Regions from separate parts of the Pseudomonas sp. P9_2 genome, predicted to be linked through region 1. Evidence: riboswitches for the same ligand, from Rfam matches in the RefSeq annotation. Region 1 holds a riboswitch; each other region holds the start of a gene.

The links. A riboswitch is a leader RNA that binds a small molecule or an ion and turns the genes downstream of it on or off. The one in region 1 is predicted to bind cobalamin.
Positions count from the first base shown of each region.
Region 2: another riboswitch for cobalamin. It lies ahead of cobW (cobalamin biosynthesis protein CobW); the one in region 1 lies ahead of cobO (cob(I)yrinic acid a,c-diamide adenosyltransferase).
Region 3: another riboswitch for cobalamin. It lies ahead of QMK52_RS16550 (ABC transporter substrate-binding protein); the one in region 1 lies ahead of cobO (cob(I)yrinic acid a,c-diamide adenosyltransferase).

Region 1 covers NZ_CP125376.1:3,414,969-3,424,599, forward strand. The annotation lists gene QMK52_RS15305 (C40 family peptidase) at 1-258, shown strand, start outside; gene QMK52_RS15310 (C40 family peptidase) at 403-942, shown strand; gene QMK52_RS15315 (PQQ-dependent sugar dehydrogenase) at 1,011-2,324, opposite strand; cobalamin riboswitch at 2,424-2,670, shown strand; gene cobO (cob(I)yrinic acid a,c-diamide adenosyltransferase) at 2,749-3,360, shown strand; gene QMK52_RS15325 (cobyrinate a,c-diamide synthase) at 3,357-4,748, shown strand; gene bluB (5,6-dimethylbenzimidazole synthase) at 4,745-5,395, shown strand; gene cbiB (adenosylcobinamide-phosphate synthase CbiB) at 5,392-6,300, shown strand; gene cobD (threonine-phosphate decarboxylase CobD) at 6,293-7,282, shown strand; gene QMK52_RS15345 (cobyric acid synthase) at 7,279-8,730, shown strand; gene cobU (bifunctional adenosylcobinamide kinase/adenosylcobinamide-phosphate guanylyltransferase) at 8,945-9,466, shown strand; gene cobT (nicotinate-nucleotide--dimethylbenzimidazole phosphoribosyltransferase) at 9,463-9,631, shown strand, end outside.
Region 2 covers NZ_CP125376.1:4,453,702-4,463,332, forward strand. The annotation lists gene QMK52_RS19890 (hypothetical protein) at 110-679, opposite strand; cobalamin riboswitch at 943-1,143, shown strand; gene cobW (cobalamin biosynthesis protein CobW) at 1,235-2,296, shown strand; gene cobN (cobaltochelatase subunit CobN) at 2,299-6,060, shown strand; gene QMK52_RS19905 (ATP-binding protein) at 6,060-7,058, shown strand; gene QMK52_RS19910 (vWA domain-containing protein) at 7,112-7,714, shown strand; gene QMK52_RS19915 (DUF1853 family protein) at 7,844-8,791, opposite strand; gene QMK52_RS19920 (NAD(+) kinase) at 8,937-9,631, shown strand, end outside.
Region 3 covers NZ_CP125376.1:3,694,500-3,704,130, forward strand. The annotation lists gene chrA (chromate efflux transporter) at 1-332, opposite strand, end outside; gene tspO (tryptophan-rich sensory protein TspO) at 497-937, shown strand; gene QMK52_RS16530 (alpha/beta hydrolase) at 937-1,866, shown strand; gene QMK52_RS16535 (GNAT family N-acetyltransferase) at 1,856-2,347, shown strand; gene QMK52_RS16540 (ABC transporter ATP-binding protein) at 2,931-3,695, opposite strand; gene QMK52_RS16545 (FecCD family ABC transporter permease) at 3,692-4,696, opposite strand; gene QMK52_RS16550 (ABC transporter substrate-binding protein) at 4,693-5,703, opposite strand; cobalamin riboswitch at 5,818-6,012, opposite strand; gene QMK52_RS16555 (DNA/RNA non-specific endonuclease) at 6,035-6,964, opposite strand; gene QMK52_RS16560 (M4 family metallopeptidase) at 7,101-8,162, shown strand; gene QMK52_RS16565 (protealysin inhibitor emfourin) at 8,192-8,497, shown strand; gene QMK52_RS16570 (aldehyde dehydrogenase family protein) at 8,515-9,631, opposite strand, start outside.

The DNA.
Region 1 (9,631 bases):
ATGATCAACGTGGATGCACCGTTGGTCGCACGCAACAACCTCAAGCCGGGCGATCTGCTTTTCTTTAGTACCAGTGGCCGTGGTCGTGTCAGCCACGCCGGTATCTACCTGGGCGATAATCAGTTTATCCACTCCAGCAGCCGCCGCAGCGGTGGTGTTCGGGTCGATAACCTGGGCGACAGCTACTGGAGCAAAACCTTCATCGAAGCCAAGCGCGCACTCGCCATGGCCCCGACTACGGTTACCGCTAGTAAGTAAAGTTAAAGTGATACTTGAAGTTTGACGTGTAAGCGCTAGAATCCCTGGACATTGTTGTTATCCGTTCGCGCGAGCTTTGCTTGCGCGTTCTGGTTTTCAACGTTCGGCAGCGAAAGCCGCATCCAGACCAGGATTGTTCTGCACATGTCGACCTCGGCCCGCCTGATGCTCATTGTTTGCGCCGCGCTGCTCAGCGCCTGCGCCAGCCGCCCACCGCCGCCCGCGCCTGTAGCGGTCAAGCCCAAGCCGGTATTCAACTACGCCACCCAGAATTTTTCGCCGGCTGCCGAAGACGTGCTCTTCCGTGCGTTGGGCCTGGTCGGCACGCCTTATCGCTGGGGCGGCAACACACCGGATTCGGGGTTTGATTGCAGTGGCCTGATCGGCTTTGTGTTCCGCGACGCCGCCGGCATTTCCCTGCCGCGCACCACCCGCGAACTGATCGTGATGCGTGGCCAGGACGTCAGCGAGCAGAACCTGCAAACCGGTGACTTGCTGTTCTTCGCCACAGGCGGTGGTTCACGGGTCAGCCATGCGGGAATCTATGTCGGGGAAGGGCGCTTTGTGCATGCGCCGCAAACCGGCGGTACGGTTAAGCTCGACACGCTATCCAAAGCGTATTGGCAGAATGCCTACCTGAGTGCGAAACGGGTTTTACCGGGGAATCTGGCACGCAACCCTTGAGTCGTACATAGATCCAAATGTGGGAGGGGGCTTGCTCCCACATTATTTTGTGGTGTGTTTGAGGTGAGTTATTTGGCTGCCGACACCTGCCACACCTTATTGCCCACATCATCAGCCACCAGCAAATCCCCTTGCTGGTCGATCACCACGCCCACCGGCCGGCCCATGGCTTTCTCGTCGCTGTTGAGAAACCCCGTCAGCACATCCACCGGCTGTCCTTTCGGCTGGCCTCCTTCAAACGGCACAAAAATCACCTTGTAACCACTGTGCGGCTTGCGATTCCACGAACCATGCTGGCCGATAAACGCGCCGTTGCTGAATTGCGCAGGCAACTTGCTGCCCTCGGCGAAGGTCAGCCCCAGTGAAGCGGTGTGCGGGCCTACCGCGTAGTCTGGCGTGATGGCTTTGGCAACCAAATCCAGGTTTTGCGGCGTGACGCGCACATCCACATGCTGGCCGTAATAGCTGAAGGGCCAGCCATAGAAGCCGCCATCCTTGACTGAGGTGATGTAGTCCGGCACCAGGTCGCTGCCGATTTCATCGCGCTCGTTCACCGCAGTCCACAGTTTGCCGCTCTGTGGCTCCCAGGCCATGCCGTTGGGGTTGCGCAGGCCGGAGGCGAAAATGCGGTGTTGGCCGGTGGCGCGATCAACTTCCCAGATGGCCGCGCGGCCTTGTTCGGCGTCCAGGCCATTTTCACCGACGTTGCTGTTGGAGCCGACGCTCACATACAACTTGCTGCCATCCTTGCTGGCCACCACATTTTTCGTCCAGTGGTGGTTCAAGGGGCCACCTGGCAACTCCACGACTGTTGTGCCTGGGGATGTGATTGCGGTTTCACCTGGCTGATAAGGAAAACGCAGCAACTTGTCCGAGTCCGCCACGTACAGGTCGTTGCCCACCAGTGTCATGCCAAACGGCGAATTCAGATTTTGCAGAAATACCGTACGCGTTTCGGCCACGCCGTCATGATCGGCATCGCGCAACAACGTAATGCGGTTCGGGCTCGGCACACCGGCACCGGCGCGGCCCATGACTTTTTCCATCACCCAACCCCGCACGCCTTTGGTGTCGTCTGGCTTGGGTGGCGCATTGGTCTCGGCCACCAACACGTCGCCGTTGGGCAGTACGTAGAGCCAGCGTGGATGCTCCAGGCCCTCGGCGAATGCGGCCACTTGGGTGCCGGCGGCAGCCGTTGGCTTGGCGCCTTCAGGCCAACCGATCGCCGGGGCGATGTTGACGGTGGGAATCAGCGTCTTGTTCGGCTCCGGCAGTTTGGGCGAGGGCCCGGTGCCATCGGAGACTTGCAAGGTGGAGCTTTCGCCGCAGGCGGCGAGGCTGCCGGTGAGCATGATCAGTAAGGCCAGTCGGGTTTTAGGCATGGTTTTCTCCTTGATACCTGTAAGGGTAGAGAAGCACGCTGTACGGATGGTTCAAGTACAAGGCCAGCTTTAATTGACGCTCCACCCCCAACCCACTAACCTTCGCGGCTTGTTCCAGGTGCTCTGTGGCGTGCGCGTCGACAGGGTGAAACAGGGAAGCCGGTGAGCGAGCGCACTTGTACACAGTGCTGCCGCGATTCCGGCGCTGCCCCCGCAACGGTAAATGAGTCAAGACGGTGCTGTTTGCCACTGTATCGCCCGCGATATGGGAAGGCGCGCCCTCGGCTGCTTCGACAAGACGCGCCACTCATGAGTCCGGAGACCGGCCTTGAACATTCAACAGCATCACGGTGGGCGATGCTTGGCTGTCTGTTTTTTCTTTTTCCTGCCCGCCGTTTTTGTCCAGCCCCAACGGAGAGCTGCCATGACCGATTCCCCCGACCGCGACGAACGCCACCTGGCGCGCATGTTGCGCAAAAAAGCCGTGATCGACGAGCGCATCGCCAATTCGCCGAATGAGTGCGGCTTGTTGCTGGTATTGACCGGCAACGGCAAAGGCAAGAGCAGTTCGGCCTTCGGCATGTTGGCCCGCGCCATGGGCCACGGCATGCAGTGCGGTGTGGTGCAGTTCATCAAGGGCCGCAACAGCACAGGCGAAGAGCTGTTCTTCCGGCGCTTCCCCGAGCAAGTTCGCTTCCACGTCATGGGCGAAGGCTTCACCTGGGAAACCCAGGATCGTCAACGCGATATCGCCGCCGCCGAAGCAGCCTGGGCGGTGTCGCGGGCAATGCTCAATGACCCTTCCATTGGCCTGGTGGTGCTGGATGAACTGAACATCGCTCTCAAGCACGGCTACCTCGACCTGGACCAGGTGCTAAGCGACCTGCAAGCCCGCCCGCCGATGCAGCATGTGGTGGTCACTGGCCGTGGTGCCAAGCCTGAATTGATCGAAATGGGCGACACCGTCACCGAAATGGGCATGCTCAAGCACGCGTTCCAGGCCGGTATCAAGGCACAGAAGGGCGTTGAACTTTGAATCAGCCCCGCCAATGCCCAGCCGTCTTGATCGCCGCTCCGGCGTCCGGCCAAGGCAAAACCACGGTCACCGCTGCGCTGGCCCGTTTGCATCGCAACCTGGGGCGCAAGGTGCGCGTGTTCAAATGCGGGCCGGACTTTCTCGACCCGATGATCCACGAGCGTGCCAGCGGTGCGCCGGTGTATCAATTGGACATGTGGATGGTGGGCGAGCAGGAAAGTCGTCGTCTGCTGTGGGAAGCGGCCGGGGAGGCCGACTTGATCCTGATCGAAGGCGTGATGGGGCTGTTCGACGGCACCCCCTCCAGCGCCGACCTGGCGCGGCACTTCGGCGTGCCAGTGCTGGGGGTGATCGACGGGACTGCCATGGCCCAGACCTTTGGTGCCCTGGCCCTGGGCCTGGCGCGCTATCAGCCCGACCTGCCGTTCGCCGGCGTGCTGGCCAACCGTGTCGGCACCTTGCGCCATGCCCAGTTGCTCGAAGGCAGCCTCACCGAGGGCTTGCGTTGGTACGGCGCGTTATCCCGCGAGACCGGTATCGAACTGCCGAGCCGCCACCTGGGCCTGGTGCAAGCCAGCGAACTCAATGACCTCGATGTACGCCTGGATGCTGCTGCCCAGGCATTGGGCAGTAGCTGCGAAGTGGCCCTGCCGCCGCCCGTGACCTTTGCCGCGCCCGAAGTGATCAAGGCTGAACCGTTACTTGCCGGTGTGCGTATCGCCGTCGCCCGTGACGAAGCCTTTGCCTTTACCTATGGCGCCAGCCTGGATTTGCTGCGGGCCATGGGCGCAGAGCTGACATTCTTCTCACCTATTCATGATCGCCAACTGCCGCAGGCAGACAGCCTTTACCTGCCAGGCGGATATCCGGAACTGCACCACCAGGCGCTGTCGGCAAACACCTCGATGCTGGAGGCCATCCGTGCTCATCACGCCGCCGGCAAGCCACTGCTCGCCGAATGTGGCGGCATGCTCTATCTGCTCGATTCGCTGACGGATGTAGAGGGCGACAGAGCCGAACTGGTTGGCGTGCTGCCAGGCGATGCGGTGATGCAAAAGAAACTCGCGGCCCTGGCCCTGCAAAGTGTCGAATTGCCGGAAGGCACGTTGCGCGGGCACACCTACCACCACTCCTTGACCAGCACCGCATTGGCGCCGATCGCCCGTGGCCTGAGCCCTAACGGCGGGCGCGGGGCTGAAGCGGTTTACCGACAAGGGCGGCTGACCGCTTCCTACGTGCACTTTTATTTTCCGTCGAATCCTGGCGCGGTGGCCGCGTTGTTCGCGCCAGACCTTGAGACCGCTATCGCAGGCAAGTCAGCTCCCACAGTTGACCGAGTTGAAACCCAATCCAATGTGGGAGGGGGCTTGCCCCCGATGAGGCCATGACTGACAACGCCTTCCCCGAGGCCGACCGCCAGGCCGTTTACCGCGCCATCGCCGAACGCCGCGACATGCGCCACTTCACCGCCGGCAGCGTTGCTCCGGAACTGTTGCACCGCTTGCTCCAGGCCGCGCACCAGGCACCCAGTGTAGGTCTGATGCAGCCATGGCGTTTTATCCGTATCAGCGACCGCCGGTTGCGCAGCCAGATCCAGCAGTTGGTGGAAGAAGAGCGCGTGCGCACCGCGCAGGCCCTGGGCGAGCGCTCCGATGACTTCATGAAGCTCAAGGTCGAAGGCATCAACGACTGCGCCGAGGTACTGGTGGCTGCACTGATGGATGATCGCGAGCGCCACATCTTCGGGCGCCGCACCTTGCCGGAAATGGACATGGCGTCTCTATCTTGCGCAATCCAGAACCTGTGGCTGGCGGCGCGCGTGGAAGGCCTGGGCATGGGCTGGGTGTCGCTGTTCGAACCCCAGGCGTTGGCCGAACTGCTGGGTCTGCCACCCGGCGCGAAACCCCTGGCCGTACTGTGCCTGGGGCCGGTGGCTGAGTTCTACCCGGCACCGATGTTGCAGCTCGAAGGCTGGACCGAGCCGCGGCCGCTGAGTGACATGCTGTATGAAAACACGTGGGGAGTGAGTCAATGAGTGTGGCCTTGCTGTGTGTCGCTGCGGTGGCGCTGGATGCGCTGCTGGGTGAGCCCAGGCGCTGGCATCCGCTGGTGGCGTTCGGCAACTTCGCCGGGCGCATCGAGCAGCGTTTCAATAGCGGTGGGCGTGGCTGGCGCAGCCATGGCGTGACCGCGTGGTTTATCGCAGTGGTGCCTCTGACCTTGCTGGCCACCGCGTTATCGTGGGCGCCTTATATCGGCTGGCTCCTGGAAATCCTGGCGTTGTACTGCGCCTTGGGCATGCGCAGCCTGGGCGAGCATGTGACGCCGGTGGCCCAGGCCCTGCGCAGCGATGATCTGGATGAGGCACGCAAACGCGTGAGTTACCTGGTCAGCCGCCAGACCAGCGAACTGGACCGCACCGAAGTTGCGCGCGCCGCAACCGAGTCGGTGCTGGAGAACGGCAGCGATGCGGTATTCGCCGCGTTGTTCTGGTTTGTGGTGGCAGGCGTGCCAGGCGTGGTGCTTTATCGCCTGAGCAACACCCTCGACGCCATGTGGGGCTATCGCAACGAGCGCTTTGAGCGTTTTGGCTGGGCGGCTGCAAAGATCGACGATGTGCTCAACTACATTCCTGCGCGACTGGTGGCCTTGACCTACGCGCTATTGGGCAAAACCCGCCTGGCCCTCAAATGCTGGCGCACCCAGGGCCCGACGTGGGACAGCCCTAACGCCGGTCCGGTGATGGCTGCCGGTGCCGGTGCGTTGGGCGTCGAACTCGGTGGCGCAGCGATTTATCACGGCGAGGTGCATCAGCGCCCGCAGTTGGGCGAAGGCCCGCCGGCCGATGCCGCCTCCATTGATCGTGGCTGGCAACTGGTGCAGCGCGGCGTATGGTTGTGGCTGCTGGTCTTGTGCGTAGGGGCGCAAATCTATGCTTGAACACGGTGGCCGGCTGCGAAAGGCCGCGATTGAATACGGGATTGCCGAAGCGGATTGGCTTGATCTGTCCAGTGGCCTGGCGCCCTGGCCGTGGCCGATTCCCGAGATCCCGCTGCGTGCCTGGGCCCGCTTGCCGGAAACCGATGATGGCCTGGAGAAGGCCGCCTGCGAGTATTACGGCGCCGCCCAGTTGTTGCCGGTGCCGGGCTCCCAGGCCGCGATCCAGTTGCTGCCGCGTCTGCGCCGCTCCGGCAAGGTCGGCGTGCTTTCGCCTTGCTATGCCGAGCACGCCGAAGCCTGGCGCCGCGCCGGTTATGTGGTGCGTGAAGTGCAGGAGCAGGAGGTCGACTTCTTTCTCGACAGCCTCGACGTGCTGGTGGTGGTCAACCCCAACAACCCCACGGGCCTGAGCCTGCCCCCGCAACGCTTGCTGGACTGGCACGCGCGGCTGGTCCAGCGCGGGGGCTGGCTGGTGGTGGACGAAGCGTTCATGGACGTGACCCCCGATTCAAGCCTGGCGAGCCATGCCGATCAGGTCGGTTTGATCGTACTGCGTTCGTTCGGCAAGTTTTTCGGCCTGGCCGGTGTACGCCTGGGCTTTGTGCTGGCCGAACGCAAGTTGCTCAAGTTGCTGGCCGAACAGGTCGGGCCCTGGGCAGTCAGCGGGCCGACGCGGGTATTGGGCCAAGCGTGCCTGCGCGATACGGATGGGCACACCCGCCAGCGCAATCGATGCATCGAAGCGGGCCAGCGCTTGTTCGAACTGCTTGAGCGCAGAGGCTTTCAACCCCACGGCGGCTGCGCATTGTTCCAGTGGCTGATCACGCCTCATGCCGAGCGCCTGCACGAATTCATGGCCCAGCGCGGCATCCTGCTGCGCCTGTTTGTGCACGACAGCAGCGTGCGTTTCGGCTTGCCCGACACCGAAGCCGACTGGTTGCGGCTGGACGAGGCTTTGGCCGCTTACAAGGAAGCCACATGAGTACGCTGATGGTGCAGGGCACTACCTCCGACGCCGGCAAGAGTACCCTGGTGACCGCGTTGTGCCGTTGGCTGGTGCGCCAGGGTGTCGCGGTGGCGCCGTTCAAGCCGCAGAACATGGCGCTCAACAGCGCGGTGACGGCCGAAGGCGGCGAGATCGGCCGCGCCCAGGCGGTGCAGGCCCAGGCCGCCAACCTGGCACCCCACACCGATATGAACCCGGTGCTGCTCAAGCCCAACAGCGACACCGGCTCGCAAGTGATCATCCACGGTCGCGCCGTGACCAGCATGAATGCCGTGGCCTATCACGACTACAAAGCCATTGCGATGCAGGCGGTGTTGGCTTCCCACGCACGTTTGAGCCAAGCCTACCCGGTGGTGATGGTCGAAGGTGCGGGCTCCCCGGCCGAGATCAACCTGCGCGCCAATGACATCGCCAACATGGGCTTCGCCGAAGCGGCGGATTGCCCGGTGCTGTTGATCGCCGATATCAATCGCGGCGGCGTGTTTGCCCATCTGGTCGGTACCCTGGAATTGCTGTCGCCCAGCGAGCAGGCACGGGTCAAGGGCTTCATCATCAACCGTTTTCGCGGTGATATCGCGCTGTTGCAGCCTGGCCTGGATTGGCTGGAGGCGCGCACCGGCAAGCCGGTTGTCGGCGTGTTGCCCTATGTGATGGACCTGCACCTGGAGGCGGAAGACGGCATCGACCAGCGCCAGATCGACAAGGCCGCCCACGTGCTCAAGGTGGTGGTGCCGGTGTTGCCGCGGATCAGCAATCACACTGACTTTGACCCGCTGCGCCTGCATCCTCAGGTGGATTTGCAGTTTGTCGGGCCGGGCCAGGCGATGCCTGCGGCTGACCTGGTCATCCTGCCTGGCTCCAAAAGCGTACGCAGCGATCTGGCCTTCTTGCGCGCCAATGGCTGGGATGCGGCCGTGGCGCGGCATCTGCGTTATGGCGGCAAGGTGCTGGGGATTTGCGGCGGTTTGCAGATGCTGGGTGAGCAGGTGCATGACCCGCTTGGGCTGGAGGGGGTGGCCGGGTCCAGTGCCGGCCTCGGGCTGCTGGCGTTTACTACAACGCTGGAGGAGCAGAAACAGCTGCGCAATGTGCGCGGACGCTTGGTGCTCGAAGATGCTGAAGTGAGTGGGTATGAGATTCACGCGGGTGTGACATCAGGCGATGCCCTGCTCAGCGCTGCGGTGCTGCTGGACGATGGTCGCAGCGATGGCGCGCTGAGTGCTGACGGGCAGATTCTCGGCACCTACCTGCACGGGCTGTTCGAAACACCGGCGGCGTGCAGTGCCTTGCTGCGGTGGGCCGGATTGCAGGAGGTGCAAGAGGTGGATTATCACGGGTTGCGCGAGCGTGATATCGAACGGTTGGCGGATCTGGTTGAACACCATTTGGACACCGATTTGTTGCGCAACCTATGTGGGATTTAACAGTGTGTACGCGATGCAAATGTGGGAGGGGGCTTGCTCCCGATGGCGGCCTGTCGGTGTACATATCCATTGCTGCGTTCGGCCAGCGTGGTTTAACGGGGCGCCTGAGATCAAAAGCAAAATCAAGAGCGGCTCGCTGCGCATCGTGGTTACGTAAAGCGCCGCATTCATTCTGGTTTTGCGCTCCACCTTTGACTTTTACAGGGCTAATTCCATGCTCCAACTGATCTTGGGTGGTGCCCGCTCGGGCAAGAGTCGCCTGGCTGAAAAGCTCGCCTGCGACAGCGCTTTGCCGGTCACTTATATCGCCACCAGCCAGCCGCTGGATGGTGAAATGAATCAGCGGGTGGCGCTGCATCGCGAACGTCGCCCGGATCATTGGGGGCTGATTGAAGAACCCATCGAGCTGGCGCATGTGCTGCGTGAAAACGCCGCTACCGACCGCTGCCTGTTGGTGGATTGCCTGACGTTATGGCTGACCAATCTGCTGATGCTCGACGATAGCGATCGTCTGGTGTTCGAGCGCGATCAACTGCTGCAAACCCTGGCCTCGCTGCCAGGTGAAATCATTTTTGTCAGCAACGAGACCGGTCTGGGTGTCGTGCCGCTGGGCGAATTGACTCGCCGCTATGTGGATGAAGCCGGTTGGCTGCATCAAGCCTTGGCCGAGCGGTGTCAGCGTGTGGTGTTGACGGTTGCCGGCCTGCCCCTGACTTTGAAAGGTACTGCGTTATGACGGACTCCTGGTGGCTCAACCCCTGCAAGGCCATTGATGCCGCTGCTCATGAGCAGGCGCTGGCGCGTCAGCAACAATTGACCAAGCCCGCCGGTTCCCTCGGCCAGCTGGAAGCGCTGGCGGTGCAACTGGCGGGTTTGCAGGGCCAGGTCAAGCCGTCGGTGG
Region 2 (9,631 bases), 1.0 Mb from region 1:
GACGCAGTGATGTACGTCAAATTGATGCGTCTTGACGAACACCCCTTGCCTGTCGAAGCCTTGCGATCAAGTGTCAAACATCGCCGACTGTGTAACTTGACCAGATTAATTAGTTGGGTCTATAACGCAGCAAAACGGTATGGTGCTGCCCCATGAAAGTGGGCTTTGTTAGCATGTGATTGATGTTTGCAATATCGAATCTTCCATCTTCTGCGCCGGGCCTGCCATTGTCACCAATACCGATATCTAGCTCACGAAGTGCCCGAGGGTTTTGCAGGAGTATCTTGGCATACAAGGTTGCCTCGGCGGAAAAAGTTCTGGTGCTTGGCACCTGACCTGCCGCTTCTTTCAATTCGTTAACGTTTACAAAACGGTCATTTTCGCCTGCGGCGTACTCACGAAAGTGCTGCTTTATCTTATTCATCACAGCGTCCTGTTGGTAATGGACTACCTTAGGGCGGGCGCTGGTGGGCTGTTCCACAAGGCTGCTCAAAAGCGGCTCTGATCGTTTGAATCGCGGCAGATTACTATGATTGTTCAGTGCGGCCGGAGGGCTGGCCAGGGAACTCTGCGGCGCACGCTCAACAGCGTCAGTACTGACTCGCGGTTTGTTATTGATTGCACCTGTATCGTTAAAAAGAGCGAAGGGAGTGGGCGCGTTAGAAGTCGATATCAGCATGATTCATTCCTGAAGCCAATGGATTAAAATTCGCCACATTTCAAAAACACTTCGCTAATTGCGAAATGGCAGGAGTGTCTGTATGAAATGAGCACTGCTGCGTGGTGTCGTTCTGCGCGACCGTTCCGTATTGAATATGACATCATATTGCAGGCGCTTTTGCGGGATCGGCGCAAGCCTTACAAAGACTGAGTTGGTTAAGGCACAGGCTGGGTATGTTTATGCTTTAGGCGGCGCGACATTGACCCGCTCCGTTGCACTGCGTAGCCTTGCACCCTCGAGGTTCTTCGGCTCAGGCCGAAGCTAAGAAGGGAACGCGGTTCAAGCCGCGGCTGCCCCCGCAACTGTGAAGGGTTCAGTTGATTGCCACGCCACTGCCGAGACGGCGGGAAGGCGCAGTCAGCGTTGGTCACAAGACCTGCACGCCCCAAGCCAGGAGACCTGCCTCGTCACTGATTTTCCAATTCAACCGGGCGGGGTGATCCGGTGACGAAATCCGCTGCTGCGCGTGCCGCAGGGCCTGTCGTCCCGTATGCCCGCCCCAAAGGGCATCCGATGAAAACACTGGCCAAACTCCCCGTCACCATCGTTACCGGCTTCCTCGGCTCGGGCAAGACCACGTTGCTGCGCCACATGCTCGATAACGCCCAGGGCCGTCGCATAGCCGTGATCGTCAACGAGTTTGGCGAGCTGGGCATTGACGGCGAAATCCTCAAGCAATGCTCCATCGGGTGTACCGAAGAAGAAGCCAACGGCCGCGTGTACGAACTGGCCAACGGCTGCCTGTGCTGCACGGTTCAGGAAGAGTTCTTCCCAGTAATGCGTGAGCTGGTGGCCCGTCGTGGCGACCTTGACCATATTCTCATCGAAACCTCTGGCCTGGCTTTGCCCAAACCCCTGGTGCAAGCCTTCCAGTGGCCGGAAATCCGTAGCGCCTGCACGGTTGACGCGGTAATCACCGTGGTCGACAGCCCGGCCGTGGCCGCCGGCACTTTCGCTGCGTTCCCGGATCAAGTCGACGCCCAGCGCAAACTGGACCCGAACCTGGACCACGAGTCGCCGTTGCACGAGCTGTTCGCCGACCAACTGGCCAGCGCCGACCTGGTGATCCTCAACAAAGCCGACCTGATCAGCACCGAAGACCTGGCCCGCGTGCGCCGGGAAGTGGCCGAAGAGCTGCCGCCGGCGGTCAAGATCATCGAAGCCAGCAGCGGTCGCCTGCCATTGGACGTGCTGATCGGCCTGGGTGCCGGCTCCGAAGAGCATATCGACGCTCGCCACAGTCATCACGATCATCACCATGAAGGCGAAGACGACCACGATCACGATGCTTTCGACTCCATCTCCATCGACTTGCCTCAAGCCGACGAAGCACTGTTGCTGGACGCACTGACCCAATTGGTGGTGCAACACGGCATTTTGCGCGTCAAAGGCTTTGCTGCTATCCCGAACAAGCCGATGCGCCTGCTGATCCAGGGCGTGGGCACGCGCTTTGACAAGCACTTCGACCGTGCCTGGGGGGCCGATGAAGCGCGTATCACGCGCCTGGTGCTGATCGGTCAGGAGCTGGACGCCGCTGGCCTTGAAGCGCAATTGCGCGCTGCCCTCAGCGTTTAACCATGCACCTGCTCAGGACCCAACCCGGTGGTTTCGTCGCGGACGACAATATTGCCGACCTTGGGCAAACCCCCGCCGAGCTGGTGATCCTGTGCAGCGGTGACTCCAGCCTGGCGCTGCTGGCCGAAGCCGCCCAGCAGTTGCCCGAGGATTACCCCAGCCTGCGCCTGGCCAACCCGATGCAGGTGCAGAACCACGCCTCGGTCGACCTGTACGTCGATGAGGTGTTGCGTCACGCCAAGGTCATCCTGATTTCCTTGCATGGCGGCATTGGTTATTGGCGCTACGGCATCGAGCGTCTGGTAGAGCTGGCCGAGCGTGGCGTCACGTTGATCCTGGTGCCGGGGGATGATCGTCCAGACCCGGAACTCAGCGGCCTGAGCACCGTCGCTGCTGCACAGCGCGAGCGTCTGTGGCACTTTTTGCGCCAGGGTGGCCTGGGCAATGCGTTGGACTTTTATCACTGCCTGGCCAGCGCCCATCTGGGCCGCGACTATGCCTGGGCCGAGCCACAAACCTTGCCGCGTACGGCGATCTATCACCCGCACAAAGCCAATGCCCGCCTCAATGACTGGCAGGCGGATTGGCGCGCCGACTTCCCCGTGGCCGCGGTGTTGTTCTACCGCTCCCACTTGCAGGCGGCCAATACCGGATTTATCGATGTGTTCTGCCAGCGCTTGCAGGCAGCGGGCCTGAACCCGTTGCCCATCGCAGTGGCCAGTTTGAAAGAGCCCGGTTGCCTCACGGTGGTCGAGGACCTGTTGGACGACGTGCAAGTCGCGGTGATCCTCAACACCACAGGCTTTGCCCAATCCAGCCCCGAAGCGCCGCATCTGCGACCGTTTCGGCGCAACGTCCCGGTGATCCAGGCGATCTGCGCCCAGGATAACCAGCCCGGCTGGGAAGCCAGCGAGCAGGGGCTCGGCCCTCGCGATCTGGCCATGCATATTGCCTTGCCCGAGCTGGATGGGCGCATCATCAGCCGGCCGATCAGCTTCAAGGACCTGGCCTGGCGCAGCGAGCGCAGCCAGTCTGACGTGGTGTGCTACCGCGCAGCGCCCGAGCGCATGGATTTTGTCGCTGAACTGGCGCGGCGTTGGGTTGACTTGGCCCGGGTGCCGAATGCCGACAAACGCATCGCCTTGATCCTCGCCAACTACCCGACCCGTGACGGTCGCATCGGTAACGGTGTGGGCCTGGACACGCCAGCAGCGGCGCTGAATATCCTGCGGGCCTTGCAGGTTGAAGGCTATCCGGTGGCGCCGGCGCTTGCGGACAGCGGCACCGCACTGATCCACGAGCTGCTCGGCGGTGTCACTAACGACCTCGACAGCCTTGACCAGCGCCCGTGCCATCAAAGCCTGGGCCTGGCCGAGTACCAGGCGTTGTTCGATCGACTGCCCGAGTCCAATCGCCAGGCCGTGCTGGAACGTTGGGGCGCTCCACAAAACGATCCGATGTTCCGCGACGGCCGCATGATGATCGCCGGCCTGCGCCTGGGCCTGACCTTCGTCGGCATCCAGCCGGCCCGGGGTTACCAGGTGGACGCGAGCGCCGTGTACCACGACCCGGACCTGGTGCCGCCCCATGGGTACCTGGCGTTCTATTTCTGGCTGCGTCACACCTACGGCGCACACGGCGTGATTCATGTGGGCAAGCACGGTAACCTGGAGTGGTTGCCGGGCAAGGGCGTGGGTCTGTCGGAAAACTGCTGGCCGGATGCATTGCTGGGGCCGCTGCCCAATATCTACCCGTTTATCGTCAACGACCCGGGCGAGGGCGCCCAGGCCAAGCGGCGCACCCAGGCGGTGATCATCGACCACTTGATGCCGCCGTTGACCCGCGCCGAAACCTACGGCCCGTTGCGTAACCTTGAGTTGTTGGCCGACGAGTATTACGAGGCGCAATTGCTCGACCCGCGCCGCGCGCTTGAGCTGCAAAAAGACATTCTCAAACTGGTGCGCGAAACCCGCATCGACCAGGAGCTGGAGCTGGACAGCGAGACTGACGCCGACATCTGGTTGCCGCGCCTGGACACCTACCTGTGTGATTTGAAGGAGTCGCAGATCCGCGACGGCCTGCATATCTTTGGCGAATCCCCCGAGGGCCGCCTGCGCATCGACACCTTGCTGGCGTTGCTGCGCATTCCCCGTGGCGATGGCCGTGGCCCGCAATCTAGCCTGCTGCGGGTGCTGGCCAAGGCCTTCGAGCTGGGCTTCGATCCGCTCGATTGCGCCTTGGCCGAGCCATGGACGGGGCGGCGCCCGTTGGTACTGCAAAAGATTGACGGGCAGTTGTGGCGCACCGCTGGCGATACCCGCGAACGCCTGGAGCTCTACGCGGCGCGCTTGATCGAGCAGGCGCTGGAAGGCCCTGTCGAGCAGTTGGAAGAGCCTGGCTGGGAGGACGTCAAGTCGGTCGTCGAAAGCCTGCGCATTGTGGTGGCGCCGCGCCTGGACGCCTGCGGCCCGGCGGAAATGCGCGGCCTGCTCGATGCCTTGAGCGGGCGCTTCGTTCCGGCAGGGCCCAGCGGTGCGCCCAGTCGCGGGCGCCTGGATGTGCTGCCGACCGGGCGTAACTTCTTTACCGTGGACGTACGCAACCTGCCAACCACCACGGCCTGGCGCATCGGTTTCCAATCGGCCAACCTGATTCTCGAACGTCACCTGCAAGACCATGGCGACCACTTGCGTCAGTTGGGCTTGTCGGTTTGGGGCACAGCCACCATGCGCACCGGCGGTGATGATATCGCCCAGGCCATGGCGCTGATGGGCGTGCGCCCGGTATGGGCCACCGGCAGCCAGCGGGTCGACGATTTTGAAATCCTGCCGATCAGCCTGCTGGATCGCCCGCGTGTCGACGTGACCCTGCGCGTATCCGGCTTCTTCCGCGATGCCTTCGCCAACCTGATCCGCCTGTTCGACGCAGCGGTGCAGGCGGTGGCGGCCCTGGATGAACCGGACGACATGAACCCGCTGGCCGCCAAGGTGCGCAGCGAGCGCCAGGCGCTGGTTGAGTCGGGCCTGGATGCAGAGGCTGCGGCCAAGCAGGCCGGCTGGCGCATCTTCGGCGCCAAACCGGGTGCCTATGGCGCGGGCGTGCAGGGCGCGGTTGACGGGCGCCTGTGGCAGAGCCGCGAGGACTTGGCCGAGGTCTACCTCAACTGGGGCGGCTATGCCTACGGGGGCTCCGATGAAGGCACCGCCGCCCGCGAGCAGTTTGCCCAGCGCCTGAGCCAAGTGCAGGCGGTGTTGCAGAACCAGGACAACCGCGAGCACGACTTGCTCGATTCCAATGATTACTACCAATTCCAGGGCGGTATGCTCGCCGCCGTGGAAACCCTGAGCGGTGACAAGGCCGCCAGTTATCATGGCGACCATAGCCAGCCGGACTTGCCCAGAATCCGCACCTTGAAGGAAGAGCTGAACCGGGTGATCCGCGCCCGCGCTGCCAACCCCAAGTGGATCGAAGGCGTGAAACGCCATGGCTACAAAGGCGCGTTTGAAATGGCCGCGACCGTGGACAACCTGTTCGCTTTCGACGCCACCACCGCGTTGATCGACGATCATCAATATGCACTGCTGGCCGATGCCTACCTGCTGGACCCTGACACCCGGGCGTTTGTGCAGCAGCACAACCCCGATGCCCTGCGCGACATGACCGAGCGTATGCTCGAAGCCCAGCAGCGGGGCATGTGGCAGGCGCCGGGGGCTTATCGCGAAGCACTGGAAAACCTCTTGCTGGATATAGAAGAAGACAGCTGATGACCGAGATTCCCCATTTTCCGCTGTCCGCCGTGGTCGGTGCTGACGACCTGAAACTGGCGCTGTGCCTGACCGCCATCGACCCCCGCATCGGCGGCGTGCTGATCGAAGGTCCGCGGGGCATGGCCAAGTCGACCCTGGCTCGTGGGCTGGCGGACCTCCTTGCCAGCGGCCAGTTCGTAACTTTGCCCCTGGGCGCGACCGAGGAACGCCTGGTCGGCACCTTGGACCTGGATGCCGCACTGGGTGAAGGTCGTGCACAATTTTCCCCCGGCGTGTTGGCCAAGGCTGACGGCGGCGTGCTGTATGTGGATGAAGTCAACTTGCTGGCCGACCATTTGGTGGACCTGCTGTTGGACGTGGCCGCCAGCGGCACCAACCTGATCGAGCGCGACGGTATTTCCCATCGGCATTCGGCGCGCTTTGTGCTGATCGGCACCATGAACCCGGAAGAGGGCGAGTTGCGCCCGCAGTTGCTCGACCGCTTTGGTTTCAATGTGGCGCTGAGCGGGCAGACCTTGCCCGCCGAACGTGGGCAGATCATTCGTCGTCGCCTGGATTTCGACAGTGATCCGGCGGCCTTCTGCGCGCAGTGGGCCGCGCCGCAAGCCGAGTTGCGCGAACGCTGCACGCAGGCGCGGGCGCGACTCGACAGCATCGACCTGGACGATCACGCGTTGGCACAGATTACCGAACGTTGCTTTGCCGCAGGCGTGGACGGTATGCGCGCCGACCTGGTCTGGCTGCGTGGCGCCCGGGCCCATGCGGCGTGGCGAGGCGCGTCAGCCATTGCCGAGCAAGACATTGAAGCGGTGGCCGAGTTTGCCTTGCGCCACCGTCGTCAGCAGCAAACGCCCCCGGCCGCACCGCCGAATCAAGGACAGTCATCAAAACCGTCTGAAAGCTCGCCCGGGCAGGGCCAATGGGGCGATATGCCTGCGCCGGCCTTGCCCACGGGCGCCCGCCGCGATGTGCCGGCCTGGCCAAAAAAGCCCTAGGCATTCGCCCCCGACCTGACGCGGGGGCGGATGCCCGGCCCCAGGCGGGGCGGCTGGACAACGGCAGGCAGGGCACGGCGCGCAGCGCACAGAACGGCAGGATCAATTGGCCGGGTACGTTGCTCGGTGGACGGCCACAATGCCGTGATGACCTGCTGTTCCACCTGCGTAGCCGTTCGGCGCCGGAACTGTGGTTGGTAATCGTCGATGCCTCGGCGTCCACCCGGCGCCATCGGGCGTTGACCGATGCCAAGGGTTTGTTGGCTCAGCTGTTCGACGACGCTTATCGGCAACGGGCGCGCATGGCGCTGTTGACGGCCAGCGGGGCATCGCCGAGGTGGCAGGTGCAAGGTTTGAAGGCGGCGAAGGGCTTGACGGGTTGGCTGGAGCAGTTAGGCGCCGGTGGCGGTACGCCGCTGCTCGCCGCCTTGAGCGAGGCCGGGCAGTGGCTCAAAGCGCGGCGCAAGCGTTACCCGGCGCAGCAACAGCGATTGCTGGTGATCACTGATGGTCGGCTCAAAGCCATTGATGGGTTGCCGCCGTTGGAGTGCCCGGGGTTACTGGTAGACATTGAGCGCGGGCCGATCCGGTTGGGGCGGGCTCAGGAGTTGGCGATGGGGTTGCAGTTGGATTATCAGCATATTGATGCGTTGTAGTGCCTGGGCAGTCGCCATCGGGAGCAAGCCCTCCCACATTTTTCAGTGCGCCGCAGCACTACCTGTGGGAGGGGCGGTGCGACGATTCGACTTGCTCCCGATGGCTGCCTTGAATACACCGAGGATCTATCAGCCTGCCCCCGGCACATTCGGCCAAAGATCCGCCACCAGAAACAGCCGCTCGGCTTCTTCCCAATCCTCACCGCTGTGCACCATTCGCACCAGTAACTGCGCCGGTGCCATCGGATCCAGGTCCTTCAGCCAGCTTTGCATCTGCGCTTCACTCCACACTTGATCCGCCGTGTAATGCGCAGGTGCCAACCAGGCGTGGCGGGGCAGGGGTTGCCAGTGGCCGGGCGGGCGGGTGCTGACAAAATCCGACCAGTCACGCTGATGCAACCAGCATCCACGCAGATGCTGCGGGTGGGCGCCGATTGGGGGTTGCGCCGTGCCAGGCCAGGGATAGAGCAGATAACCGCCCAGCCACAAATGCGCATCGAACACCTGGATATCCAGCGCCGCCAAGGCGTCGCGGCTCTCGGCCCGTGCAGAAATCGGCAGTTGATGTTCGGCCAGGTGCGCCAGCTTGCGGTCCAGCCGGTCATGGCAGCCCGGGCCGAGCCATTGCGCGGTGTCCTGGCCATTGCCGTCCTGTGGGCCAAGATAGAGTTTGATCGCCAGTTCCAGATGGTGCACGCCATCGCGGTCGCGCAACAGCATGTCCAGTTCGCCCAGGGTATGCCCGGCGCGGCGGATCGGCAGGTTGGCGGCCAGCAATTCCACACCCGGCGCGTGCTGCACGGCAAACTGCCAAAGGCGCTCGTAATAGAGGCCCAGGCGCCGTGTGCGCGAGAGGCTGAGCCACTGCTGCAGGGCGCTGCTGTCCTGATCAAGCGCACGCAGCCAATGCTCAAGCCGGTGTGGCGCCTGCACCCAGTCACTGCCGGCCAGCGGGTGGCGCTGCGGCCACGGCGTTTGCGCCAGCATGGGCGGGGCGAGGATCACCCACGCCAGGTCGCGCACCTCGGGGTGGCGCAATTGGCGAGGCAAGTTGTGCAAGTCAGGGAACACGGTCATGGTCCGAGCATAGCCTTTTCAGCCGGGTGAAGGTGCCTGAGAACCATTGTCATCAAGGCGCGGCGGCGACAAAGGATTTTGCCTGAGGCGGCCTTTCGCCCATAATCGTTCTTTTTTGCCGCACCCCAAATCCCGCAGGAGCCCCATGGAGCAATTTCGCAATATCGGCATTATCGGTCGCCTGGGCAGTACCCAGGTGTTGGACACCGTCCGCCGGCTGAAGAAGTTTCTGCTCGAGCGCCACCTGCATGTGATCCTCGAAGACACCATCGCCGAAATCCTCCCGGGCCACGGCCTGCAGACCTCGTCGCGCAAGATGCTCGGCGAGGTCTGCGACATGGTCATCGTGGTCGGCGGCGATGGCAGCCTGCTCGGTGCCGCCCGGGCGCTGGCGCGGCATAACGTGCCGGTGCTGGGGATCAACCGCGGCAGCCTGGGGTTTCTGACCGACATCCGCCCCGATGAGCTGGAAGTCGAAGTGGCCAAGGTGCTCGACGGCCATTACCTGGTGGAAAACCGCTTCCTGCTGCAAGCCGAAGTGCGCCGCCATGGCGAGGCGATCGGCCAGGGCGACGCCCTCAACGATGTGGTGCTGCACCCGGGCAAATCCACGCGGATGATCGAGTTCGAGCTGTATATCGACGGCCAGTTCGTGTGCAGCCAGAAGGCCGACGGCCTGATTGTCGCCACGCCTACCGGCTCCACCGCGTATGCGCTATCGGCCGGTGGCCCGATCATGCACCCCAAGCTTGATGCCATTGTGATCGTGCCGATGTACCCCCATATGTTGTCCAGTCGACCGATTGTGGTCGATGGCAACAGTGAGCTGAAAATCGTGGT
Region 3 (9,631 bases), 280 kb from region 1:
CCGTCGTAGTGGGCCAGCCCCAGGGCAAACAGGATCAGGGCGATGGCCGACGGCAAGGTGAACCCCGCCCAGGCTGCCGCCGCGCCCCGGTAACCTGCGCGGGACAGGCCCAGCGCGATACCGACCTGGCTGCTGGCCGGGCCGGGGAGGAATTGGCACAGGGCGACCAGTTCGGCATAGCTGCGCTCGCTGAGCCAGCGGCGGCGGCTGACGAACTCTTGGCGAAAATAGCCCAGGTGCGCAATCGGCCCGCCGAAGGAGGTGAGGCCCAGGCGCAGGAAGATCAGGAACACTGACCAGGGGCTGCTGCGGTGATCGGCAAGCTTGGGCAAGGGGGCGTCTCGGGCAACGATGCTGGATGTTGGCGACCATAACCAATTTTCATGACGCGCAGAAGAGCGGGTATTTTGCTGCTCCCATTGAATTTATCCGCGGTTGCTTGAGTCACTCAAAGCAGTGCATTGTTTTTCCATCCACAGGACCTCAAGGACCGACCATGACCTTTTTCATCTTCCTGCTCGCCTGCGCCGCCGCCGCCAGTACCGGTGTGATCTTCAAACCCGGTGCCTGGTACGAATCCCTGGTCAAGCCCAGCTTTACCCCGCCCAATTGGCTGTTCCCGGTGGCATGGACGATCATCTACCTGCTGTTGGCCTGGGCCGGTTACCGCTTGACCCTGATCCCCGGCAGCGAAATGGTGTTGGCCTTGTGGGCGGCGCAGATTGCATTGAACACGCTGTGGACGCCGGTGTTCTTCGGTGCTCATCGGTTGTTCGCCGGGATGGTGATTATCGTGCTCTTGTGGCTCACCGTGGCAGCGATGGTGGTGCTGGCCGTGCGCCTGGATTTGATTACCGGGCTGATCCTGTTCCCGTATCTGGCGTGGCTATGCGTGGCTGCGGCGTTGAACTTCTCGATCCTGCGTAATAATCGCTGATGGCTTACCAGCATTGGCCCGCCAGCGAGCCCGAACTGGCCCAGATGCGCCGCTTCAATCAGAAACTGGCGTGGATGCCGCGCTTTAAAGTCCGCAACCGCGTGACGCCGCGCATGATCCAGGCACTGCTACGCGCCAGCCAGACGTTCAAGAAGGCGCCCGTGGTTGAGCTGAAAAGGCTGGGCACGGTGCCCGTGCGCATCTTGCGCCCCAGTGGCAAGCCCAAAGGCGTGGTGCTGGATATCCACGGCGGTGGCTGGGTGATCGGCAATGCGCAAATGGATGACGACCTTAACCTCGGCATGGTCAACGCGTGCGACGTGGCGGTGGTGTCGGTGGATTATCGGCTGGCGGTGGATACGCCGATCGAAGGGTTGCTGGACGACTGCCTGACGGCTGCGCGCTGGCTCCTGGCGGACTGCCCGGAGTTTGCCGGCCTGCCGGTGTTTTTCGTCGGTGAATCGGCCGGCGGGCACCTGGCGGCGGCCACCTTGTTGGCGCTCAAGCAATGGCCCGAGTTGCTCCAGCGGGTAAGCGGCGCGGTGTTGTATTACGGCGTCTACGATTTGACCGGCACGCCCAGTGTGCGCATGGCCGGGCCGGGCACCTTGTTGCTGGATGGTCCGGGCATGGTCCAGGCGCTGCGCCTGCTGACGCCGGGGATCAGCGACGAGGCGCGCCGGCAGCCACCGTTGTCGCCCTTGTATGGGGACTTTGAGGGGCTGCCGCCAGCGCTGATGTTCGTGGGCGAATTGGACCCGCTCAAGGATGACACCCTGCTTATCGCCGAGCGATGGGCGGCGGTTGAGGCCCATCTACTGCCGGAAGCGGCCCATGGGTTTATTCATTTTCCGGTGGCGATGGCCGATCGCGTGTTGGCTTACGCTCGCCAGTGGATAACGGCTCGGATCCTTGGCGATGAGCGTTAGTATCGAGGCGGTGCAGGCCGCTGACATTCCCCAGGTGCTGAGTTTCGCTTTGCAGGCGCGGGATGAACTGTTTCCAACGCTCAGTGCCACCGGAGTACCCCAGGATCTGGCGCAGTTTGAAGCCATCTACCTTGAGGGCGGCGGGCGGTTTTTGATTGCCCGTGCCGAAGGTCGAATCGTTGCCGCAGTGGCTTATCGGCCCTACGACGGCCGCTTCCCACAGTTGAACTACCAGGGGCGCAAGACGGTGGAAGTGGTGCGCCTGTATGTGCTCCCGGCAGTGCGCCGCCTGGGCCTGGCGGGCCGGTTGTACCGCTCGCTGGAGGCGCTGGCGCGGGCGGATGGCGTGGAGGTGATGTACTTGCACACCCATCCGTTTCTGCCCGGCGCGATTGATTTCTGGCGGCGGCAGGGGTTCGAAGTGGTGGATGTCGAGGCCGACCCGATATGGCAGACAACCCATATGCACCGACTTCTGTAGAACCAATGTGGGAGGGGGCTTGCCCCCGATGGCAGTGGGCCAGTCACCGATGTATTTGCTGACACTCCCTCATCGGGGCATAGGTATCTACACAACTTTGGTGCGACGCTGGACCTGTGGCGAGGGAGCTTGCTCCCGTGACGACCGGATAGCCGGCGCTGTTCTAACTGACGCAGCGCGATCCAAATGTGGGAGCTGGCTTGCCTGCGAAGACGGCCTGACAGCCGACCGGGATGTTGGATTTGACCGCGTACATATCCGTTATTTAGGTAACGGCCACTTAGGGTTCCGCCCTGACGGCGGCTCACTTTTGAAAAGCGCAAAAGTAAGCAAAACGCTCTTGCCCCACCACTCGGCACCTCGCTTAGGCTCGGTGTGCCCGTAATCCGACAGGGATTTGGGGGGCCGCCGCCACGCGCCATCCATGGCGCGGGGCGGCTAAACCGGCATCCCTGCCGGTTTACCCCCCAAATCCCTGTCGAATTCCGGCCAGCGTGGTTTAACGGGGCGCCTAAGATCAAAAGCAGATCAAGAGCGACTCGCTTCGCATCGTGGTTACCGTCCGCTGTTACAACCCACGGTTTCAGTTGGAGCGCAGGCGCAGGATCTGCGCACCGTCGAACGGGTCCGTCAGGTAATGCCCCTGCACCCCGAATGTCTCCTGCAAGCGCTGTGGCGTCAGCACCTCCAGCGGTGCGCCCAGCGCCACCAGTTCTCCGCGATCCAGTACGGCCAGGCGATCACAGGTCAGCGCCTGATTCAGATCATGCAGGGCAATCAAGGTCGTCACCGGCAAGCCTTGCACGCCTTTGAGGATCGCCAGTTGATGCTGGATATCAAGGTGATTGGTCGGCTCGTCCAGCAACAAAATCTGCGGCCGTTGCGCCAGGGCGCGGGCGATGTGTACGCGCTGGCGTTCGCCGCCAGAGAGGCTGCGCCAGGCGCGTTGGCTCAGGTGGGTAGCATCTACGTCGTGCAGGGCCTGGTGCACGATGGCATCGTCTTCACGCGACCACGGGCTCAACGCAGACAGCCACGGCGTGCGGCCCAGGGCCACGGCGTCGAACACGCGGATGGCGTCGTCGGTGTCGGCCTGTTGCTCCACCACCGCCAGCTGTTGCGCGATGGTGCGGCGCGACAACTCACCGAGCGGCTTGCCACCCAGGCGAACATCGCCGCTGGCCGGCACACGTAATCCAGCCAGCAATTTGAGCAGGGTGGATTTGCCTGAACCATTGGGCCCGACGATCCCGAGGGTTTCACCCAACTGCACGTCCAGGTCAATGTCGCGCAGCAACTGCGCCTCACGCACTTTGAAGCCCAGGCCGCTGCAACTGAGCACGCTCATCGCGCATTCCTCCGGCCAATCAGGATCAGCGCAAACACCGGCGCGCCCACCAATGCGGTCACCACACCTACCGGAATCACCTGGCCCTTGATCAGGGTGCGCGACAGCACGTCCGCAGCGATCAAAAACAGCGCGCCACCCAAGGCGCTGGCCGGCAACAAGCGCGAATGCCCGGTGCCAAGCAACAGGCGCACCGCATGGGGAATCACCAAGCCGACAAACCCGATGGAGCCGACGATGGACACCATCACCGCCGTCACCAGCGCAGCGCAGGCCACCAGCACAAATTGCACGCGGCGTACGGGGATGCCGAGGGAGGCCGCCGAGTCGCTGCCGAAGGTAAACGCATCCAGTGCGCGCCGGTGCCACAGGCACACCGCGAGCCCCACGACCGCCACCGGCACCGCCAACCACACCGACGGCCAGCGCACGCCGCTGAGGTTGCCCAGCAGCCAGAACATAATGCCGCGGGCCTGTTCGGAGCTGGCCGACTTGGTGATCAGGAACGCGGTCAAAGCATTGAACAACTGCGAGCCGGCGATGCCTGCGAGGATGATCTGCCCGGTACCGCTGGACGAACCGCTGGCCCGCGCCAGCAGCGTCACCAGCGCAAACGCCGCCATCGCCCCCACAAACGCGCCGGCCGATAACGACACCAGGCCACCGCCCACGCCAATCAAGGCAACGAGTACCGCGCCGGTTGACGCGCCGGCGCTGATGCCCAGCAGGTACGGATCGGCCAGCGGGTTACGCAGCAGCGATTGCAGGATCACGCCGCACGTTGCCAACCCTGCGCCGCAGGCTGCGGCCACCAGGGCCCGGGTGAGCCGATAGTTCCACACCACGCCTTCGTCGATGGGGTCCAGCACGAAGCCCGCGCCCCAGAGTTTATTGGCGAGCACCTGCAGCACCACCTGCGGTTCGATGGCGGTTTCACCGATGGCGACGCCAGCGAGCAGGGCGAGCAGCAGCAACGCCAGGGCGAGTAGGCTGCGCATCATTGGCCCAGGTCGTAGCCGTCGATGGCGGCGGCCAGTTGTTCAAGGCCTTCGAAGGTGCGCAGGCTCGCCTGCAACGCCAGGGCGTCGAGGATGATGATACGGTTGTTCTTGACCGCGTCCATGTTGCGGGTCACGGGGTCGCTGCGCAGGAAGGCGAGTTTCTTTTCATGGTCGTCGGCCGGGTAGCGGCGGCGGTCCATGCGAGCGATCACCAGGAAGGTGGGGTTGGCCTTGGCGATGGTTTCCCAGCCCACGGCGGGCCACTCTTCATCGGACTGCACGACGTTACGCAGGCCTAGGGTTTGCAGCATGAATTGCGGCACGCCCTTATGGCCGGCTACGTAAGGGTCGCTGGCCATTTCGGCGCTGGAGAACCACACCAGTGCGCTGGCCTGCTTCAAGCCTTTGCCCTGCGCCGTAGCGACGGATTTGGCCAGGCGCGCCTTGAGTTCGTCGGCCAGTTGTTGGCCGCGATCCTGTACGTCGAATATCTGTGCCAGTTGCTGGAGGCTCTGGTAGATCGTCTCGATGCGAAAGGGCTCCAACCGGGTGCCATCGGCGCCCACCAGGTTGTCCTTGCCTTCGCAGTCGGACGGCAACAGGTAGGTGGGGATCTTCAGTTCATGAAACTGCTCACGGGTGCCGACCACGCCTTGGGGGCCCACCACCCATTCCAGCTCGGCGGCCACCAGTTGCGGGCGCTTGGCGAGTACGGCTTCGAAGCTTGGCTCGTTGTTGGCCAGGCGCTCGATGCGGTCGTCCTGGGCCTTGTACTGCGCCGCCACGTTGTTGAACCACAGCGAAGTGCCGACCACCTTGTCGCCCACGCCCAGGGCGTAGAGCATCTCGGTGGCAGCCTGGCCGATGGTCACGCTGCGGGCGGGGGCGTGCTGGAAGGTCAGGGTGCTGCCGCAGTTTTGCACGGTCAACGGGTACTGAGTGGGCGCGGCTTGCGCCAGGGCACACATACCCAAGCCTGCGATCAGGGCGGTAACGCGTGGCAGCATGAGGCGATCTCCTTGTGAACCGTAGGTGCAGCAGGGGAGGTACGGCTCGGAAATACGCCCATGGACGCTGCTGATGGGCAGGGCCAGGATGTCCTTCCCGGACACCCCGCCGGTTAGTGAATTAGCTGGGCCGGCAGGTCTCCTGACTGATGCGTCGTCGCCTTGCTCCCGCCTTCCCGGACGCGGTCCAGTGGCAGTGGGGAGCAGGCTCGGCATCTACAGTTGCGGGGGCAGTTTCGGTTCACGTCGCGTGCGGCGTTTCGAATTCCCTGTTAGTCCCATACGGGAACCGGCGGCGATATGGTAAGCGATCACACCCTGTAGGCGCGAATCAGAGTCGAATATCTTGCGGCCCGCGGATCAGCGCTTCGATCCGGGTGCCTGTGGCGCGCTCTTCGTTGCTGAACCCGTCGTAGTCGGCCAGGTTGGCGAAGCGGATGCCGGTCAGTTGTTCGATCGCAATCACACTGCGCTGGTAGGTGCGAAGCGGGCCGAATACCAGGTCGAGTTGGCCCAGCTCGCGGCTTTGGTCAATCATGTAGGCGCTGGCGGACGGTTTGCCATCGTCGCTGAGGTAGGCCACTACTTTCCAGAACGCCCTGGGGATTTTTACGCCACGGTAAAGTCGGTCGTCATCGGCGAACACTGGCCCGGTAAATACCGTGGCGCGGGCTTTCCAGCGCTGGGTGTTGTCGAGAATGTAGTCTTCGAGTTCCAGCCAGGTCTTCTGGTTGAAGCCGCTCATCTGGGGCGAGCAGTTGGTGAAGTGAAAGGTGTCGAAGTTGGCGGTGTTCGCCTCGTCGCCCCAGTTGGGGTCCTGGCGCCGTACCAGGTGGCCGCGGTCCAGGCCATTGCCGGCATAGAGGTCTTCACCTGCTTGGGCGTCCAGAGGCAGGCGGCCATCGTAGGCCCAGGCGTCGTTGCTGCGCGTGATGTCCACATGCTTGGCGCCGTCGATATTGACCCCCACGTAGAGCGCCAATCGCCGGGAGCGCGACATGGTGATGGAGAAATGCGTGTAGTCCAGACGCTTGGGTTGCACGTCGCTTGCCAGCGGCTCGCCAACCGTGGGCCATGGCACCACGAAGTCGCTGAGGAAATCGTCGGCATAGCCCGCGCGGTTTTTGAAGTCCTTGGCCGCTGTGACACGCGGCGTCGCGGTTCTGGCTTCCAGCAGGCTGGGGCTGGCTGCGACCAATGGGCGCAGGTCGGCGAGCCTTGGGCGGTGGGAAAGGTCGATTTTGGCTGTGCGGGCGGGCATGGGCATGTTCCTTATGGGCCTCGGATAAACACCACTGAAACACAAACTCATGACAATTTGGCCCAGGTGGCGAACACAGGGCTATCCTGAAAACCGTTACCCGGACGTTCATCACACGCCAAAAAGGAGCCAGCTCATGTGTGTTCGCCAACCGCGCAACCCGATTTTCTGCCTGATCCCACCGTACATGCTCGACCAGATCGCCCGCCACGGGGATAAAGCCCAGCGGGAGGTCGCATTACGCACGCGCGCCAAGGACAGCACGTTCCGCTCGTTGCGTATGGTCGCGGTACCCGCCAAGGGCCCGGCCCGCATGGCGCTGGCCGTGGGCGCCGAGAAACAGCGCTCGATCTACAGCGCCGAAAACACCGACAGCCTGCCTGGCAAGCTGATTCGCGGCGAAGGGCAGCCCGCCAGTGGCGATGCCGCAGTAGACGAAGCCTATGACGGCCTGGGCGCCACCTTCGATTTTTTTGACCAGGTATTCGACCGCAACTCCATCGACGATGCGGGCATGGCGCTGGACGCCACGGTGCACTTCGGCCAGGACTACAACAACGCGTTCTGGAATTCGACCCAGATGGTGTTCGGCGATGGCGACCAGCAGTTGTTCAACCGCTTCACCGTGGCGCTCGACGTCATTGGCCATGAGTTGGCCCATGGCGTGACCGAGGATGAGGCCAAGCTGATGTACTTCAACCAGTCCGGCGCGCTGAACGAGTCGCTGTCGGATGTATTCGGTTCGTTGATCAAGCAGTACGCGCTGAAGCAAACGGCCGAGGACGCCGACTGGTTGATCGGCAAGGGGCTGTTTACCAAAAAGATCAAAGGCACCGCTCTGCGTTCGATGAAAGCCCCGGGCACCGCCTTTGATGACAAGCTGCTGGGCAAAGACCCGCAGCCGGGGCATATGGATGATTTTGTGCAAACCTACGAGGACAATGGTGGCGTGCATATCAATTCCGGCATTCCCAACCACGCGTTCTATCAGGTGGCCACCAAGATTGGCGGGTTCGCCTGGGAGCGTGCAGGGCGGATCTGGTATGACGCACTGCGCGATTCGCGGCTGCGGCCCAATTCCGGCTTTTTGCGTTTTGCGCGTATCACCCATGATATTGCCGGTCAGCTTTATGGCGTAAACAAGGATGAGCAGAAGGCGGTCAAGGCAGGCTGGAAAGCGGTGGGCATTAACGTTTGACGAAGCCGCCTGTGCGGCGAGGAACAGCCATGCGAATTTCAATCAAGGAAAGCGGCGGGGCGGCGTTTTTTCCAGGGTTGGCCAAACCGCGCAGCGTCGAACTGGACGCGTTGCCCGAGCAGGACCAGCAGGAGCTGCGGCAACTGATCGAAGACTCGGGTTTCTTTCGGTTGCCGCAAAGCACTCGCCCTGAACCAGGCAACCCCGGCCAGGTGCATTACACCCTGACAGTGACGGAGGGAGCGCGCGAGCACACGGTCTGTGTGCTCGCGCCGGTAAAACCCCAGGCCCTGGATGGTTTGGTGCAGTGCGTGCGACGACATATTAATTGTTGAGCGCCAAGGCTGGCAGGCTACTTACGATCCAGCCACACCGTCTGGGCATTGCAGAACTCGCGTACACCGAAGTGCGACAGCTCGCGGCCGAACCCGCTTTTTTTCACGCCGCCAAACGCCACCCGAGGGTCCGACACGCTGAACGCGTTGACGAAGACCCCGCCGGTTTCCAGCTGGTCGGCAATCGCTCGCGCCTTTGCCGCGTCGGCCGTGAAGATGCTGGCCGTCAGGCCGAACTCGCTGTCGTTGGCCAGGGCCACGGCGTGCTCGGCGTCGCGGGCGGTGATGATCGACGCCACGGGGCCGAACAGTTCCTGTTTGAACGACGTCATTTGGTCGGTGACGTCGGCCAGGACGGTCGGTTCGTAGTAATTGCTCGCGCCCGCGACTTTATGGCCACCCAACAGCAGCCTGGCGCCTTCTTCCAGGGTCGCCTGGACCTGGCCGTGCAGTTCGTCACGCAGATCAAAACGCGCCATGGGGCCGATATAGGTGGCGGTCGAGGTGGGTTCGCCCATCACCAGGGCGCGGCTGGCTTCCAGGAATTTGGCAGTGAAGGCTTCAACCACGCCCGCTTCGATGATCAAGCGCTTGGCGGCGGCGCAGACCTGGCCGCTGTTCTGGAAGCGGCCGATGACGGCAGCTTGTACGGCGGCGTCGAGGTCGGCGTCGTTGAGCACGATAAACGGGTCGGAGCCGCCCAGTTCCAGCACGCATTTTTTCAACGCGGCCCCGGCCTGTGAGCCGATGGCGATACCGGCGCGCACGCTGCCGGTGAGCGTCACGGCGGCGATGCGCGGGTCGGCGATGGCGGTGGACACGCCGTCCTGGGTCACGTTGATCACTTCAAACACGCCTTCGGCAAAACCGGCTTTGCGCAGCGCTTGCTGGATCAGGTAGGCGCTGCCCATTACGTTGGGCGCATGTTTGAGTACATAGGTGTTGCCGGCGAGCAGGGTCGGCACGGCGCCGCGCAGCACTTGCCACACCGGGAAGTTCCACGGCATCACCGCGAGAATCGGGCCCAGTGGGCGGTATTCGATCCGGGCGCTGCCGTTGTCCACCAAGGTAGGTTCCGGGGCGAGCATGGCCGGGCCGTGGGCGGCGTACCACTCGCTGAGCTGGGCGCATTTT